2 linked regions of the Candidatus Puniceispirillum marinum IMCC1322 genome follow. The protein of the gene in region 2 interacts with the protein of the main gene of each other region in a pairwise test. Links are inferred from orthologs where the notes say so. Each region holds a gene or a part of one and is shown on either strand. Other genes may lie near its edges. The genes, in order: SAR116_RS05230 and SAR116_RS00085.

The links.
Region 1: the proteins of SAR116_RS00085 (region 2) and SAR116_RS05230 interact in binary tests that used the Escherichia coli proteins (3 or more experiments, as listed by UniProt). The link is inferred for Candidatus Puniceispirillum marinum IMCC1322 from one-to-one orthologs.

The regions. Positions count from the first base shown.
Region 1 is NC_014010.1:1,076,645-1,085,795, forward strand. What follows is about bases 348-3,129. They hold SAR116_RS05230 (2Fe-2S iron-sulfur cluster-binding protein), read right to left. Parts: upstream 2,005-3,129; coding sequence 1,690-2,004; downstream 348-1,689. Other genes in these bases: SAR116_RS05220 (DUF2721 domain-containing protein), read left to right, coding at 348-356; mnmA (tRNA 2-thiouridine(34) synthase MnmA), read right to left, coding at 420-1,679; SAR116_RS05235 (cysteine desulfurase family protein), read right to left, coding at 2,070-3,129. Outside these bases: more of SAR116_RS05220, read left to right, coding at 1-347; more of SAR116_RS05235, read right to left, coding at 3,130-3,170; cysE (serine O-acetyltransferase), read right to left, coding at 3,205-3,954; SAR116_RS05245 (alpha/beta hydrolase), read left to right, coding at 4,065-4,727; tyrS (tyrosine--tRNA ligase), read left to right, coding at 4,780-6,024; SAR116_RS05255 (YhdP family protein), read right to left, coding at 6,021-9,151. UniProt on the Escherichia coli protein: Ferredoxin are iron-sulfur proteins that transfer electrons in a wide variety of metabolic reactions. Although the function of this ferredoxin is unknown it is probable that it has a role as a cellular electron transfer protein.
Region 2 is NC_014010.1:15,465-24,517, reverse strand. Bases 3,954-6,637 are described here. They hold SAR116_RS00085 (HesB/IscA family protein), read right to left. Parts: upstream 5,629-6,637; coding sequence 5,278-5,628; downstream 3,954-5,277. Other genes in these bases: SAR116_RS00075 (cysteine desulfurase), read right to left, coding at 6,265-6,637; SAR116_RS00080 (DUF59 domain-containing protein), read right to left, coding at 5,678-6,217; SAR116_RS00090 (ABCB family ABC transporter ATP-binding protein/permease), read right to left, coding at 3,954-5,206. In the rest of the region: SAR116_RS00110 (NAD kinase), read left to right, coding at 30-788; SAR116_RS00105 (cupin domain-containing protein), read left to right, coding at 869-1,240; SAR116_RS00100 (MFS transporter), read left to right, coding at 1,240-2,403; SAR116_RS00095 (alpha/beta fold hydrolase), read right to left, coding at 2,385-3,353; more of SAR116_RS00090, read right to left, coding at 3,353-3,953; more of SAR116_RS00075, read right to left, coding at 6,638-7,512; Fe-S cluster assembly protein SufD, read right to left, coding at 7,509-8,774; Fe-S cluster assembly ATPase SufC, read right to left, coding at 8,749-9,053. UniProt on the Escherichia coli protein: Is able to transfer iron-sulfur clusters to apo-ferredoxin. Multiple cycles of [2Fe2S] cluster formation and transfer are observed, suggesting that IscA acts catalytically.

The sequences.
Region 1 (9,151 bases), 1.1 Mb from region 2 along the record:
GCCAGATCGCCAGCCTGCGCAAACGCCTGCAACTGATTGGTATTGTCCAGACCTGTGCCGCAACAGCCTTTGTAGCGGCGCTGGCAGCGATGATTGCCATGTATCTGGATCATGTGTCCTTTGGCAGCTGGCTGTTCTTTACCAGCATCGTCCTGCTGATGGTCGCCATGTCGTTATTCATGCTCGAAATTCAGATCGCTAACCGCGCCCTGGATGTGCATCTGTCGGATCTTGAAGATCGTCAGGAATGGGAAGCCTATCTTCACCCGCCCCGCATATCGCGCCGTAGCAAAGCCGCTGCAAAACGCGCCGAACTAGCTGCTACAAAATCTAACGACGATAGCTCGTTGCTATAGATTATGGCCTAAAGAACAGCATGGATGTCTGCTGATTGTGCTAAAGAAACTATCGGGTGGGCTCTAGGATAGCTGACCATCTGCACCCGCAAGCGGGGCGGCCGAAATCCACCCCCCACCAAGCAGATTTTCAGGATCAGCCGCATCATAGATTGCCGCCGCTTGCCCCACGGCAATGCCAAATTGCGGATCGTCCAGCCGCACAATTGCACAGCCACCCTCACCTGCCTCGAGCACGGCAGGCATCGCCGGGGCGGTATTGCGCAACCGTGCAAGCACAGGATGTCCGGCAACAGGCGCACCGCCACCAGCAACCCAGCTGGTCTCGCTCAGATGCACCTCATAACAGGCAAGTGCGCTTTGCGGGCCAACAATGACACGATGCGCGGCCGCATCAATACCGACAACATATAACGGGCCGTCAGCTTCGTCAGCATCCTTGCGCCCGCCAATGCCAAGTCCGCGACGCTGGCCAATGGTATAATCGATCACGCCCTTATGCTGACCCAGAACGGTACCATCAAGATGCACAATATCACCAGCCTCAACAGCACCTGGCCGCAAGCGCCGCACAACATCGCCATACCGGCCATTTGGCACAAAGCAGATATCCTGGCTGTCAGGTTTTTCGGATACCGCCAAACCATATTTGCGCGCCAGATCGCGCGTTTCATCCTTGGTCAGCCCGCCCAGCGGAAAGCGCAGATAGTCCATCTGCTCTGCCGTGGTCGCAAACAGGAAATAGGATTGATCCTTGGACGCATCAATACCGCGCCGTAATACTGGTCCGGCTGGCGTTTCAAGACGCTGGACATAATGGCCAGTGGCCAGACAATCCGCACCAAGTTCCTGCGCAGTTGTCAGCAAATCGGTAAATTTGACTGTCTGGTTACAGCGCACGCAGGGGATAGGCGTTTCGCCGCGCAAATAACTATCGGCGAAATCTTCCATCACCTGATCACGGAACTTAGACTCATAATCCAGCACATAATGCGGAATGCCCAGCCGCGCCGAAACTGTCCGTGCATCGTGGATATCAATGCCCGCACAACAGGCACCCTTGGTCTGAACCGCCACACCATGGTCATACAACTGCAAGGTGATACCAATGACTTCATAGCCTTCATCATGCAGCATCGCCGCCGTGACCGATGAATCAACGCCGCCTGACATTGCCACGACAACCCGTGTATCGGCAGGCGCTTTGGCAAAGCCAAGCGAGTTTATGGCTGATAGATCAGCAGTCGGCCTATCAGTAGCCTGCACCGACGCAGATGTGGTCGCGGCATGCACATTGTTGCTGGCTGTTTTGGCCACAGACATTGTTTAGTCCCTACATATCATCCGGAATTGTAAGACGGATGCCATCAAGTTCAGCCGACATTGTCAACTGACACCCAAGCCGTGAGGTTTCGGTCAGGCCAAAAGCGAGATCGAGCATATCTTCTTCATCCTCGCTAGGCGCGCCGGTTTTGGCAAACCAGTCGGCATCAACAATCACATGACAGGTTGCACAAGACAAACAGCCCCCACAGGTACCTTCAATACCAAGATTGGCATCGCGGCCAGCTTCCATCACACTCACGCCCTCATTGACGTTGACATTCAACTCGGTGCCATCTGGCTTTACAAAGATGATGTTTGGCATCGCAGTCACCACTCCTATTTCATTTGGTTATGTTGTCGGCTTGCACGCAGTTACCGTCCGCAATTCTAACGCTTGTACAGCCCAAGAAAGACATCTGCAAGCCTTTCAAAGTCGGTTTTCTTGGTTTGCCAGCCTCCCGAAATACGCACAGCCTGACCAGCCAGATCACCAGCCCCCATAGCGGCCAGCACATGACTTGTTTTGACCTTGCCTGACGAACAGGCTGATCCGGCACTGATCGCGGCACCCGCAATATCAAGCGCCATAACCATGGTTTCGGCGGACTTGCCCGCAATCGCAAGACAGCTGGTATTTCCAAGGCGCGGCACCTGCTGGCCAAAAACATGCGCATCTGGCACATGCGCAAGCATCATATCTTCAAACTGATCGCGCCATTTTGACATCGCTTCATAATGCGCAACATCCCCAAAGGCAGCCGATGCGGCGGCACCAAAACCGGCAATGCCAATAAAGTTTTCTGTGCCTGAGCGACGTCCCTGTTCCTGACCGCCGCCCCGTAGCAAACTTTGCAACGCATTGCCCGGCTTGACCAGCACAGCACCGACACCCGCCGGCCCGCCAATTTTATGCGCCGACAGGCTGGCGTAATCCAGATCTAGCGCGGCAAAGCTGAAATGATCCTTAGCCAGTAATTGCACCATATCGCTATGCACGGCAATGTTGTTTTCACGCGCCAGCGCAACAAGTTCAGCCACTGGCTGAATAACGCCTGTTTCGTTATTGGCTGCCATTACCGACAAGATGGTTGATGGCCTTTGCTCGTCAGGCAATCCGGCAAGCACAGCACGCGCATGCTCCAGATCAATCACGCCATCTGATGTCACATTGATGACACTGGCACTCACAGCACATGCACGCACCGAATCATGCTCAATTGCCGAGGTGACAATATGCGCAAAGCCGGCCAAAGCCAGATTGTTGGATTCGGTACCGCCGCTGGTAAACACCACATCTGCGGCTCTTGACCCCGCCAGCAAAGCAACTGATTCACGCGCCGCCTCGACGGTCAAACGTGCCGTACGGCCAAAAGAATGTACCGATGACGGATTCGCTGGTGCGCCCATCGCCTTATGTATCGCCGCCGACGCTTCAGGGCGAAGCGGTGCTGTGGCATTGTTGTCAAAATAAAGCGGCGTCATTCCCATCACGCATGGTTCCAGCTAAAAACTAAAAAGATAATCAAGATTTATTGCTACGCCTACTTGGCTGGCTGGTTTTTCCTGCCTTGTTGTGAAGCTGGGTTGCCGAAACACGATCTTCCATATCATTAAGACGGGCACGCAAGCTTTGCACTTCATCAACAAGCGCGGTGATAATGCGCTCGCGTGGATCGGCATTAGCCATATCATGAACGCCGTAGGGCTGAAAGCTCTCATCAACGGTTTTCGGCGTTGTCTTATTTGTCATCTGGCGAGCCGGAACACCGACAACGGTTGCGCCCTCAGGCACATCTTTGGTGACCACCGAATTACCACCGACACGCGCACAACGATTAACGGTGATATTACCCAGAATCTGCGCACCTGATCCGACGATCACATCATCGCCCAAAGTTGGGTGGCGTTTGACCGAACGTTGCGATTCAGCATCTACCGCCGGCAACACACCACCAAGCGTGACCCCCTGATACAACGTTACATTATCGCCGATTATGGCTGTTTCACCAATCACGACGCCTGACCCATGATCGACAAAAAAACCACCGCCGATGGTCGCACCGGGATGAATTTCGATGCCTGTGAGCCAGCGGGCAATCTGCATGATCCAACGCGCAATAAAGCGTAGCCCGATATTCCACAATGGATTCGACAAGCGATAGGCCACCATGACATGAAAACTTGGATATAGAATCACCGCGGCAAAACGATTGCTAGCCGCGGGGTCACGCGTCATAATTGCCTTTAGATCACGGTTCAAATTTGCAAACATGATTGCAGTTTCTCTCATCTGATTAACGATCTGCACAAAGCTGGCTTGGCGATCGCGCCTTATTAAGATATAAGCCGTTCATTAAATAGCACAAGTGGAGCAAAAAAAATATGCCTGAGGTCATCATTAACGGCCCTGAAGGTCGCCTTGAATGTCGCTATATGCCTGCCGAAGCAAGTGACGCCCCGACGGCGCTTATTTTGCATCCGGAGCCAGATAAAGGCGGCACCATGAATAACCGGGTGACCTATGCTCTTTATAAATTATTCCAAGCGCGCGGATTTTCCGTCATGCGGTTCAATTTCCGCGGCGTTGGCCGAAGCCAGGGTGTATATGATAATGGCGAAGGCGAATTATCCGATGCGGCAACAGCCATGGATTGGTTGCAAGCGCAGAATCCATCATCGCGGCAATGCTGGATCGCCGGCTTTTCGTTTGGATCATGGATTGGTATGCAGCTTATGATGCGCCGCCCTGAAATTCAGGGATTCATCTCGGTTACGCCGCCTGCTGTTACGCATGATTTCTCGTTTCTGGCACCTTGTCCGGCATCTGGACTCATCATGCATGGCGAGCTGGACGAACAGGTGCCACCTGAAAGTGTCGAAAAGCTGGTTGAACGCCTATCAATTCAGAAAGGCGTCAATATTACCGTTGACGTTCTGCCTGGGGCAAATCACTTCTTTACCGAGCATCTTGACCCGATGATCGAACGTGTCGAAGCTTATCTGAACGACTCGATTAACGAAGATGATTTCGACCCGCTTGCCTGATTGAGACAAGTGCATTGTAACGACTTTTGCACTCTATATTGAGTTGAATGACATGACCTATAAATCAGATCTTATCCAGCACTATACTGACCGCGGCTATATTCATCAGGCCACCAATATCGAAGCGCTGGACGATGCTGCCAGCACCAAGGTTTTGCCAGCCTATATTGGTTTTGACTGTACGGCCGATAGCCTGCATGTCGGGTCGCTGGTGCAGATCATGATGCTACGTATTTTACAGAAAACCGGCCATAAGCCGATTGTTCTGATGGGCGGCGGCACAACCAAGGTTGGAGATCCGTCAGGTAAGGATACAGCCCGCCCGTTGCTATCAGATCAGGATATCGAAGCGAATAAGAACGGCATCAAAAAGGTATTTGAAAAATATCTGAAATTTGGCGATGGCCCGACCGATGCAATTATGGTTGATAATGCCGACTGGTTGGACACGCTTGGCTATATCCGGTTTTTGCGTGACTTTGGCCCGCATTTTTCAATTAACCGCATGATGGGCATGGATTCGGTCAAATTGCGACTTGACCGCGAACAACCGCTTTCATTTCTGGAATTCAACTATGCGATTCTTCAGGCTTATGATTTTCTCGAGCTACGCCGCCGCTATGGATGTCTGCTCCAGATGGGGGGATCGGATCAGTGGGGCAATATCGTTACCGGCATTGATCTGACCCGCCGCGTCGATGCGCAGGAAATTTTTGGTCTTACGTCACCCCTTATCACCACGGCATCGGGTGCCAAAATGGGCAAATCTGCCGATGGTGCGGTATGGTTGAATGACGATAAATTATCAGCTTTTGATTTCTGGCAGTTCTGGCGTAACACCGAAGATGCCGATGTTGCCCGTTTTCTGGCGCTATTTACCGAATTGCCCATGGATGAGGTGAACCGGCTAGGTGCGCTGGAAGGTGCCGACATCAATGAAGCCAAAATTATTCTGGCTAATGAAGCGACAAGCCTGTGTCATGGCACAGAGGCGGCCGCGCATGCCATGCAAACAGCCCAGCAGACCTTTGCCGGATCGGGCGTTTCAGACGGTTTGCCACAATTTGATCTTGCGGCGGGACGGGCTGAAGCGCTGGACATGGTCGAGGCGCTAAAAATTGTCGGCTTTGCCGCATCAAATGGCGAAGCGCGGCGCTTGATACGCGGCGGTGGTGCGCGGGTGAATGATGTGGCTATCAATGACGAAAACATGCAACTGACATTATCTGATTTTATTGATGGCAAGGCCAAGATATCAGCAGGCAAAAAACGTCATGCCATGCTTGTCGCTGGCTAGTCGGCCTGCGCGCCAAACAGGCGGTCGCTTTCGCGCTTTAGCCATTCCGGACTGAATATATCGCGCAAAACTCCTGGTGCCAATGACGCCGCATTGATCGAGGTTTCAGGATCATCCATTTTGCCGATCATGCTGAACTGGGTTGTAAAAATACCCGACTTGTCAATGCCGGTCAGGACGTTCCCAAGAAGCGGCACCGCCCCTATTATTTTACTGAGCTGGTTAGCTGGTACAAGATTCCCCGAAATATCCATTTGACGTGTTTTGTTGTTAAAGCGCCCCACAACAGCCACGCTGACAGCTCCACCGCTGGCTTCCATGCGCGAGATAGAAATATCCGATCCGCGTTTTTCAAACCTTGCAACGCCGTTGCTAAAGGCCGTGCCTTCGCCTTCAACCAGACCGATGATACCTGCTGGCCCCAAAAGCGAGAATATGCGGACTGCCCGTGGGGCTTTGACCACATTAAAATCTGAAAGTGTGATGTTGGTATTGAAGGAAGAAAAATCAGTGCTGATAAAGTTATTCTCTAGCCGGACAGATCCCGCACGTATTGCATCGGTAATCCCGAGCCCGGACAGCATACGCCCCGCATTTTTGGAGGTCAGAACAAGAACCGCTTGCTCGCCGCCATTGCCATTAAATGTAATCTGCGTTTCGGCACCGCCAATAAGGCCCGCCCCACTAAGGTGATCACCTCTTGGACCAAAATTCACTGTCATCTGGCCTTCGCTGACCAATGGTTTGCCTTTGGTCAATAACGTACCGGAAAACACAGCCTTACCATTACCCGCTTCATCACGCGAACCCTGAATATGGCCGGATAATGCGTTTTGTGCGTCGATGTAAATCGTGTCAGCGGTCACATCAAAGGTAATGGGCGCGCCCCCGCCAACACCCTTATTGCGTCGCAATGGCACCAGATCAATCGTGCGGGCAGACGCGCTAACGCTCCAGCCGCCCTTGGCGCTTGTTTCGACTATCAGATCACGGATATCATTACCCGGCATTGTCAGCTTGTTAAAAAAGGCCGCCTGCAAACTGCCATCAACACCAAGCGCTAATTGCCCTTTGGCCGCCAGCGTGCCTAGTGACAGGTCAATATCCTGTATGGCTGTTACCACGCCGTTACGAAGCACAAAGCTGGCATTCACAACGCCGTTTTCAGCCGGAAATTTCGCCCAGTTCAATGCTGGCACATTGATCGAAGCGTTGGTCAGGTCTGTTGATAGGTTAATCTGTGCGTTATTCCATCCGGTCGATGAACTAAAGCCAATTTTAGCGCTGGCTTTACCCTCAATATCAAGTCCGGACATTTTGGCAAAAATACCCGTCATAATCGGCGATGATTCAAACTGCCCTACAAAATCAACTTCTCGGGTCGCTTTGTTGGTTTGAAAGGTAAATCTGGCGGGCATATCAAAAACTTCTGCATCACCGGTAATATCAACCTTGTTCTTTTCAAATGAGGCAATCATTGCCGCCGATTCCAGATTGATGCCAAACGGCAGACCCCTGATTGTGGCATTGCGCGTAGTGGCATTTACAGCGGTGTCGGCATTGGCAAATTTAGCCCCCTTACGTAACGGAAAACGTGATGTCAGTGACAGTTCGGTGGTTCCAGATACGGTAAGTTTTTCGAGATCGATCGCGCCTACCTTGCTGCGTCCGGTGCGTTTGAAAATATCCAGCGCCGTCGTCATTCCGCCTTGCGCCTTTAGCGACAAATCGATCATTCTTTGGTCATTGGTCAGGATCGGACCGATCGTCACCCGCCCAGTTTCAAGAACAAAGTCTTCGAGTTGCCCCGAAGATGAGGTGATATTAAAGGCATCATTATTAAGCACAAGATTAGCATCAATACCGGTTATAAGCGGCATGTCAGGCGCCCACCTTACCGTCGCCTCCCGATATGACCCTGTGGCTGAAATATCACTAAGTACCGGCTTTTGTGTTGCCGGCACATAAGCACCAGTCATCGACATACGGGCGTTTTCAATATGTCCTGCCAGAAGGTTGGCCTGCATCCAGCTACGGGTCTTTGCCAGCGCCCATCTTGGCCATAAGGCCTGAAAAAAGCGCGTATCAAGATTATCAACTTCCAGACTCACGTTGAAATCCCGCGGCATCCAGTCTGCCGCAACTGTCACATTACCATTCAGCGTGATCGCACCATCACCTGCAAAATCAGCAGTAAAGCTCTCAACCGTCAGATCACCATTGCGAAACGCCATCTGTAATGCGGCCTTTTGCACCGGCATCGACTTTGTAAAATCTTCCAGCAATATCGAACCATTGCTCAGATCAAGTGCCAGATTGGCACTTTTTATCACGCCACCAACACCGACATTTATATCCATGGCACCACCAACAGTACCCACAACACGTCGGATCTGACCCTTGGATAAATTGGCCCTTACACTGTCAAATTTTGTTGCCAGATCAAGCTTTGATAATTTTAAAACAAACGTGTCCCGATTGAAGGCTCCAATAAATTCGGCACCAAGATTGCTAACGATTCCACCTGAAAATTGGCTTTGAAGCTGCGCCTTTAATGCGGGGGCAAGGTCATCTGGCCAATCATTGAAAATTGACTGTAACCGTAAGCTATTAGCATCGATTTTACCTGACAGGACTGACGTGGGCGCGCTGAGTTTTTCAACATCACCAGAAAAGGTGAAAGACCGATTATCATCCAGCAGGATTTGCGCCTTGGCCACAGTCGCAACATCAATATGGCTGAGATAGTCAAACGCAATCTCGGCTGACTTAAACGCGCCACGTTTTTGATTGGCCGTTTGTGACAGATATCCATCGGTTACAATAACATCACCGAATATGGATGTGACAGCCTGACGCCGCATCTGCACTTTCAAAAAACCAGACAATGTACCAAAATGGCTTTGCCTGGCCATTTCAAGATCAAGATATTCGGCAATATCTGCCAGATTGAGTTCATCTGCGGTTATGTCGGTAATGAAATCTTCACCAGTCGGCAAACCGGAAAATGTAATCGCTAGTCGCCCCGCATCGACGCCATCGATCAGTCTTTGTCCGCGAATGCCACCAACAATCTGGCCGGACTCTTCAAGCTGGGCGTCAATATAAATGCTGGTAAGCTGAACCG
Region 2 (9,053 bases):
CATCATGCACGCGGGGCAACAGGTTATTTATGAAGATACATTTTAACGCATCAAATCATGATCTGGCCAGAATTCGCCTGCAACAGCTTGTCGATCTATATGGTCATAGCGCGCTTGCTGACGCCACCCATATTGTCGCGCTTGGTGGTGACGGGCATATGCTCAATGTGTTGCATGAAACCATGTCATCTGGCTTGCCTGTTTTCGGAATGAATTGTGGGCATCTTGGTTTTTTGATGAATCACTATGCCAGTGCCGAACTACCTGAACGCATCGCCGCCGCCGAAGGCGCCCCCATTCATCCATTGCGCATGACCGCCACCGACAAGGATGGTTCAACGCACGACGCGCTGGCGATCAACGAAGTGTCATTATTGCGGCAGACGCATAACGCCGCCCATATCAATATTTCTGTCGATGGCAAAAACAAACTTGAACAGCTGATCTGTGATGGTGTTTTATTGGCAACGCCTGTCGGCTCGACCGCCTATAATCTGTCGGCGCATGGGCCGGTCATTCCGCTTGGCACCGAATTAATGGCCTTGACACCGATCTCGCCATTCCGGCCACGGCGCTGGCGCGGGGCATTGCTACCGGAAACCTCGGCAGTCGAACTGGTAAATCTTGAACCTGATTTCAGGCCACTTAGCGTCAGTGCTGACAGCACCGAATTTCGTCATGTCAAACATGTTTCCATCGCTCAGGCGCGCGATATCACATTGAATTTACTATATGATCCTGGGTTTTCTTTGACCGAACGTGCAATTCAGGAACAATTCTTGGTTTAATAAGCCTGTTCATTATTTATTAATACTTTGCAGTCTATAATATCGGACAATCAGCCTATTGATTTGATGGAGCAGACAGCATGACACAGGAATCCCCCCAAAGGCCTGCACAATGTGCACATATCAGCCTATCCAGAGCACGTAAGGCACTGACCGAGGTAACAAACGGTGACATATCTCAGAGATTTGCCACCTTATTCGAACATGGCACCCTTAAAGTTGAGCTATACGAACCGGTAAAAGCCGATTATCAGACCCCGCATCGTCAGGATGAGGCCTATATCATCATTGATGGCACTGGCATTTTCGAGATGGCCGATGAACGCGTGCCGTTTGCCCCGGGCGATTTTCTGTTTGTTGCCGCCGGTGTGCCGCATCGCTTTACCCAGTTTGGCGAGAGCATGACAACATGGGTGATTTTCTATGGTCCCGATGGAGGCGAGGCCGCCTAATGCCGCGCCAAACGCTATTGAGCCTCTATTTCTTTGGCATTTTCCTGCAAGCGGGTGCCTATGGGCTGACCTTTTTATTACCAGCTTTATTTGCCGACTTTGGTGGCAATGAAGCCGATGTCGGTTTTGTGCTGGCATTGACAGCGATCGCGACATTAATTGTTGTGATTTATTCTGGCCATATCACCAGCTGGTTAGGCATCATGCCCACCATCGCTTTATCTGGTGGTCTGATCACCGTGGCGGGATTGTTATTTGGGCTTGCCGGTCAAACTGGGCTGATAGTAGAGGCGGCAGGCCTGTTCCTAGGCGCGGGCTGGGGTTTGTTCTATACCCTGACACCGGTAGCGCTAAATCGCGTCATTCACCCGCATGAGCGCATTCAGTATTTCACCCTTCTTTCGGTTTTCATCATGGCTGGGTTTGGTCTCTCACCAGTATTTGGTGCGGCTATGACGCGGCTGGGCTTTGGCATGGGACTGACTTTTCTAGCCACGGCCGGCCTATGTGGGATCAGCGCCATTTTGTTTTTCTGGCTTGCCGCGCCAATGCGGATACTGACCATTGAAAAGCAGATTATTGATAAAACCAGACTGACAATGACCAGCATCAAGCAGGTAATGACATCGCGTGCCGCTATTCCCATTATCATGGTCGGCATTGGTGCCAGTGTTTTTGCTGGCATCACCAATTTCCAGATTGTCTATGCCGACGCCCAGAATATGGCCTATGCCGATTATTTTCTGGCTTATACGGTTACGGTGATTATTTGCCGTGTGATATTTGCGCAATTCATGGGCGGGCAATCACCCTATGCGGTGATCGCACTCTTGCTTGGCGTTATGGGGTTTAGCGTCATGCTGTTTATTCTACAAGACAGCAATGTCTTTCTCTATGTGCTTGGCGCCATATTATTTGGCATTGGCTATGGCGTATCCTATCCGATCATCAAGGCGATGGCGGCGAATGAGGCACAGCCCGATATCATCCCGCAGACTTTGCAATTATTTGGCCTGTCCTATTTTATTGGCGTGTTTGGCTTTCCGTTTCTGGCTGGTCACATGATCGTTAATGGCGGTATGGCGATTTTGCTTTGGACGGTGTTCTCTCTGGCGGTTTTGGAATGTGCTTTGGCTACTGGCCGCTATTTCAAACGGCTTTGACCTCGGCCGCCTAAAAACGCATCGATCCGCGTCCATATATCCGCCACCACATCGGGTGTTTCATTCAGCAATTCATGCCGCGCCCCGTCATATTCATAGCGCGTCAGATGCGGCAGACAGGCCAGCATCCGGTCACTAGACTTTTTATGCACCACCCGTTCATCACCCGCCTCAAAGCCCAGCACCGGACAATCTACCGCCGCCATCCAGTCTTTGTTCAATGTCGTGCGCGCACATGATTCATAGGCGGCGCGCACCCAGCCTGCGGTTGGCTGACTCCGTCGCAATTCGGGATTATCATCAAACCAGACAAATTGGCTTTCATATCCGGCTTTATCGCGTGACAGCAGATTATGCGGGCGAAATTGCCTGATATAATCAAGCGTCGGCGGCTTTTTAAACGGCAGATAGAAACGCCCGAACCCTGCCGCAACAAGCGTCTGCGTGATGAGACGCACCATCCATACAGGCATGACGGGTGGCACGATCATCGGCGACAGGATAATCGCCGCCTGCACCTGCGCCCGCAGATGCTGGCACAGGCGCAACGCCAGATGCCCGCCCATCGAATGACCGAACAGTATCACTGGCCTATCCTGCCAGCCCACCGCCGTGATCAATCTGTCCATCGCGCCAATATGCTGGTCAAAGCTGTCACAATGCACCGCCATACGATGCCGCCCCAGATGCCCCGACATGCCCTGCCCGGGCCAGTCTATCGCCAGCACATTATAACCGCGGTCATTGAACGCCTTTATCACATCGCTATATTTTTCGCAAAATTCGGTAAATCCCGGACACAGCAGAACATGCCCCCGCACTTTCCCCTGCATTGTGCTTTGATCAGCTATTTCGGCCAGATGCCCGCGCAGATTATGGCCATCATAGGGCTGGTTGATATCGGTACCAGACGGCAAGACAAGCCCCGCTTCGCTGGCATGGCGATACATCAGCTTATGACCTCTTGCGGCCTATCGCCGACACCGTCATAGTCAGAACTGCCATCATAATCTTTCGTCAGATCATCATCTATGAAACCATCAGACTGGCGTTGCCACATCATGGCATAAAGCCCGTTTTTGGCCAGAAGCTGGCGATGCGTCCCACGCTCACATATTTCACCATCAGCCAGCACCAGAATTTCGTCAGCATCGACAACCGTCGAAAGCCGGTGTGCAATAACCAATGTTGTCTGGCTTCGTGAAATATCATTCAGCGAACGCTGAATATCCTTTTCGGTGCGGCTATCCAGCGCCGATGTGGCTTCATCAAACAGAAAGATCGCAGGCTTTTTCAAAATCGCGCGGGCAATCGCAACGCGCTGTTTTTCACCGCCAGACAGTTTTAGCCCACGTTCACCAACGCGGGTGTCATAGCCATCGGGTAATTTGCTGATAAAGCCATCAATCGCCGCCGCCTTGGCCGCCGCTTCGATGTCGGCCTGGCTGGCATCATGCCGGCCATAGCCGATATTATAGCCAATCGTCGAATTAAACATGACCGTATCCTGCGGCACCACGCCAATGACACTGCGGAGTGAACTTTGCGATACATCGCGCAGATCCTGCCCATCCAGACAGATACTGCCTTCATTCGGATCATAAAAGCGGAATAGCAGCCGCGAAATCGTCGTTTTGCCAGACCCGCTTGGGCCAACAATGGCGGTACGCTTGCCTGGCGGCACACGAAAGCTGACACCTTTGAGAATAGGCCGGTCAGCATAGGCAAAATGCACATTGTCAAAGACCAACTCACCGCCGCCAACAGCCAGATCGCCAGCATCCGGCTTGTCGGCAATATCGGGTTCTTCATCCAGCAATTTGAACATACGTTCCATATCGACCAGCGACTGGCGTAACTCCCGATAGACCCAGCCCAGAAAATTAAGCGGCAGATAGAGCTGTAACAGATAGGTATTCACGATCACAAAATCACCCACGGTCAGCAATCCGCGCTGGATATCCAGACCTGCCATCCCCATCATCGCCATCAGACCAATGGCAATAACCGCCCCCTGTCCGATATTGACCACCGACAATGACGTACGTGATTTGACCGCCATGATTTCATATTTGCGCATCGCCGTATCATAACGCTCGGCTTCAACCTCTTCGGCATTGAAATATTTGACTGTTTCGTAATTCAGCATCGAATCAACCGCGCGTGTCGCAGCGCTTTCATCAGCATTATTCATCTCACGCCGGAACCGTATCCGCCATTCGGTCACCTTGATCGTGAAGATCACATAGGCCATCACCGTCACGAATGTCACCGCCGCATAGAAAAATCCGAACATCGACCACAGAATGGCACTGACAAACAGCATTTCGACAAATAGGGGCAACACCTCGAAAAAGGCGATGGTCAGCAGAAATTCAATACCTTTGGCACCGCGATCAATCGACCTTGTCAGGCCGCCTGTCTGCCGATCAAGATGAAACTGCAATGACAATTTATGCAGATACCGAAAGGCATTCAAGGCGGCACCGCGCACCGCACGCTGGGCAACGCTGGCAAACAGATATTGCTTGGCTTCGCTGAATACCTGCTGGCCAAGCCGTGCCAGTGCATAACCTGCCACGACCCACATTAGGGCCGACATCGCAAATCCCTGATCACCATTGACCAGATCAACCGCCGCACCATACATAAGCGGGGTTATTATATTTGACCCTTTTGCCGCCATAAGACAGGCAAAGGCCGCCGTTATACGGCCACGCACACGCCAGTTACCACGCGGTATTGTGTAACGCGCCAAACCGGCAAGCAGCGTAATGATTTTCTTTGACTTCGGGTCTGACATATTCACCGTCTAGTTTGACGCCAGCAGATACTGTCATGGGTAACAGCATAAAACAGGCTTCTGAAACCCGCCTATGACGCGACAGAAAAGCTTTCGCCGCACCCACAACGGGCAATTTCATTGGGATTATTAAAGACAAAACGCGCGGCAAATTTATCTTCCTGCCAATCCATCTCCGACCCGATCAGAAACATCACGGCTGTTGGATCAATGAATAAAGTCACGCCTTTTTCTTCAACCTTATCTTCAAACGGTTTTTGCTCGGTCGCAAATTGGACATCATATTGCATACCTGAACAACCGGTGGTCTTGATACCCACCCGCAGACCGATAACATCGCTCTCAGCCTTGTTCATCAGGCTTTGAACATGCAGTGCCGCCTTATCCGTCAAAGTGACGATCGGTTTATTCGGGTCAAACATGATCTATCCTTTCCAAACGCATTACAAATTAGCAACCCAAAGGGCTATTCTACCAGTCAAGCGCCAGCTTTGCATCATCGCTCATGCGCTCGGGCGTCCATGCTGGATCCCACACAAGCTCGACACTCACACTGCCAACGCTATCAACCTTTGCCACCGCTTCGGCAACTTGGCCTGGCATTTCGCCTGCCACGGGGCATCCGGGCGCGGTCAGTGACATTGTGATATCGACATCGCCATTATCCTGCCTTATCACATCATATATAAGACCTAGATCAAAAATATTAACCGGTATCTCAGGATCATGCACTGATTTCAGCGCATCTTCAATCGCCACCGCGTCAGCCTGTCCTTGCGGTGCTTCAAGCGGGCTACCTGCCGTTGCACGGAACCCATCACCTTCGCTCGACGTATTGGCACCAAAATTCAGAAATTCGGGTAACCCCGGCCCCAGATAACCACTGTCATTTTCACGCGCCAGCTTATTGTCCTCGGCTGAACGCATATGACTTGGAATATTTACGGATGCAGATGCTTTATAGGGATTGTCCACATCCTCATCCTTCTGCTCATCAATCTGATCGTTCATCTATTCTACCTTTTGATGGTCAATTACCACCTAGCCAAAAATGCGCCCTAGCTGAAAATACGTACCACTTTTTCCAATGATGTTGCCAGCGCGTCAAATTCACTTTTAGTGGTGTAAACACCAACCGACGCCCGCGCTGTTGACGATACATCCAGATAATCCATTAACGGCTGGGCGCAATGATGCCCTGCCCTTATCGCAACACCATCACGGTCAATGATCGTCGAAATATCATGCGGATGCGCACAATCCATCGTAAATGACACAACGCCCGATTTACCAACCGCCGTACCAATGATATTGAGCCCCTCAACCGCACTTAGACGCTGATGCGCATAGGACAGAACGTCCTGTTCATGCGCCCGTATCGCCGCCATCCCGATTGATTCAACATAATCAACCGCCGCGCCCAGCGCAATAACTTCGGCAATCGCTGGCGTCCCCGCTTCAAAGCGATGTGGCGGCGCGGCATAGGTGCTTTTCTCAATGGTGACACGATCAATCATGTCGCCGCCACCCATGAAGGGCGGCATATCAGCCAGAATCTCAGACCTGCCCCACAGCACGCCAACGCCATTAGGGCCATATAATTTATGCGCTGAAAACACATAGAAATCACATCCCAGCGCGGTCACATCAACTGGCATATGGACAACGCCCTGACAGCCATCAACGACAAATAACGCATCAACCGATTTTGCCAGCTTGGCAATCTCGGCCAGCGGATAAACCGTACCCAGCACATTCGATACATGCGATATCGAAATGATCCGTGTCTTTTCACTGGTCATCTCGGTCATGGCCTGCATCGAAAAGCTGCCATCTTCATCCATCGGAAAGGCACGCAACACGGCACCGGTACGTTCGGCAACCATCTGCCATGGCACGATATTGGCGTGATGTTCGGCAATGCTGATAAGAATCTCATCACCTGCCTGCAAACGGGGCAAAGCCCAGCTATGCGCAATCATGTTCAAGGCCATGGTCGCGCCAGAGGTCAGCACAATCTCGTCGGGTGACGGGGCGCCGATAAATCCGGCAACTTTCTGGCGTACAGCTTCATAGGCATCGGTTGAGGCCTCGGATAGAAAATGCAAACCACGATGCACATTCGAATAGGTATCCGTATAGGCAGACATCAAAGCATCCATCACCTGATGCGGTTTTTGTGCCGAGGCGGCTGAATCCAGATATACCAACGGCTTGCCATGAATTTCGCGTGACAGGATCGGAAAGTCAGCGCGGATCGCGTCACTATCAAAGACCGCCGTTTTAAGCGCTAGATTATCGGTCATAGCGACACCCCTTTGACATCCGCCATCCAGCCATCACTGATATGCCTAAGCATTGAAGCCAACGCCGCATTATCCACCACATCAATCGCGTCATCCAGAAACGCGCCGATAAGCATGGCACGGGCTTTCGCTTTGGGAATGCCCCGGCTGGTCAGATAGAAAAGCTGCGTTTCATCAAGTTCACCAACGGTGGCACCATGCGCACAGATCACATCATCGGCATAGATTTCGAGTTCGGGTTTGGCATCGGCTTCGGCCTTGCGTGACAATAACAACGCACGGCTCATCTGCTGGCCATCGGTTTTCTGGGCATCGGGTGCGACATGCACCTTGCCTTGAAACACTCCACGTGACGCATCATCCAGTACCCCACGGATAATCTGGTTTGAATGGCAATGCCCAACCGCATGATCCATATAGGTGGTGATATCGTGATGCTGTTTATCCCGACCAAGATAGATCGCCGACAAGCCACATTCCGCCGTTTCGCCAGTCAGCGTCACATGCGTTTCCAACCGTGCCAGCTGGCCACCTGCCGAAATCGAAAAGCCGGCAAAGACCGATTCCTCACCCAGCGCAATACCCGTCGCCGCCAGATGCACACTATCGGCACCCTCGGCCTGCACTTTGGCATAATCAAGCCGCGCTTTATCGGCAAGACGAAGCGCACAAAGCGGCGCATTCAACCCAAGCTGGCTTTGATGCCATTCGGCAATCACCGCCGCGCTGCCCATACCGACATCGACCATCAAAACCGGATGCGCCGACACATTTTCACCATCGCCTTCAAATGCCAACAATACTGGTTGCGTAATCTGCACCCCTGCCGCAACCGACAGCCGCAGCCCTGAACTCATCGCCGCTAACGACAGATTGCCAACCGGATGATCGTTCGGGGCAAGCCCCGCCACCTCGGCCGCAATCGCATCAAAATCCGATGTCAGACTATGTGTCGCCACCATGCCATCAGGCAGCCCGTCAAGGCTAGCCACATCAATCATGCCATTATAAAAGCGGATCACATGCGCCTGCATCTCGGCCGCAATCTTGGCAATCGTCGCGCTTGTTTCACGTCCTGTTTCACCGCCTTGAATAGCAGGCACAAGATCACGCGCAATCACCGCCCCAAGCCGCGTAAAGCGCCACGCTTCAACATTGGCATCCGGCCAACCACTGGCTTGCCAGCGTGCCAGCGCATCGCTCCGCACACCGCCAAGTCCGGTCATTTGGTCAAGATTAGGCTGCATCGTCGATGCCAGCATAGCCCTGCTCCTCTACTTCAAGTGCCAGCGACTTATCGCCAGATTTACGGATTTTACCACCTGCCAGAATATGCACATAATCAGGCACGATATAATCCAGCAAACGCTGATAATGCGTAATCACCAGCATCGAGCGCGCTGGATCACGCAACAGATTAACCCCTTCCGACACGATCTTCAGCGCATCAACATCAAGGCCGGAATCGGTTTCATCAAGCACCGCCATCATCGGTTCAAGCAAGGCCATCTGCAGAATTTCATAGCGTTTCTTTTCACCGC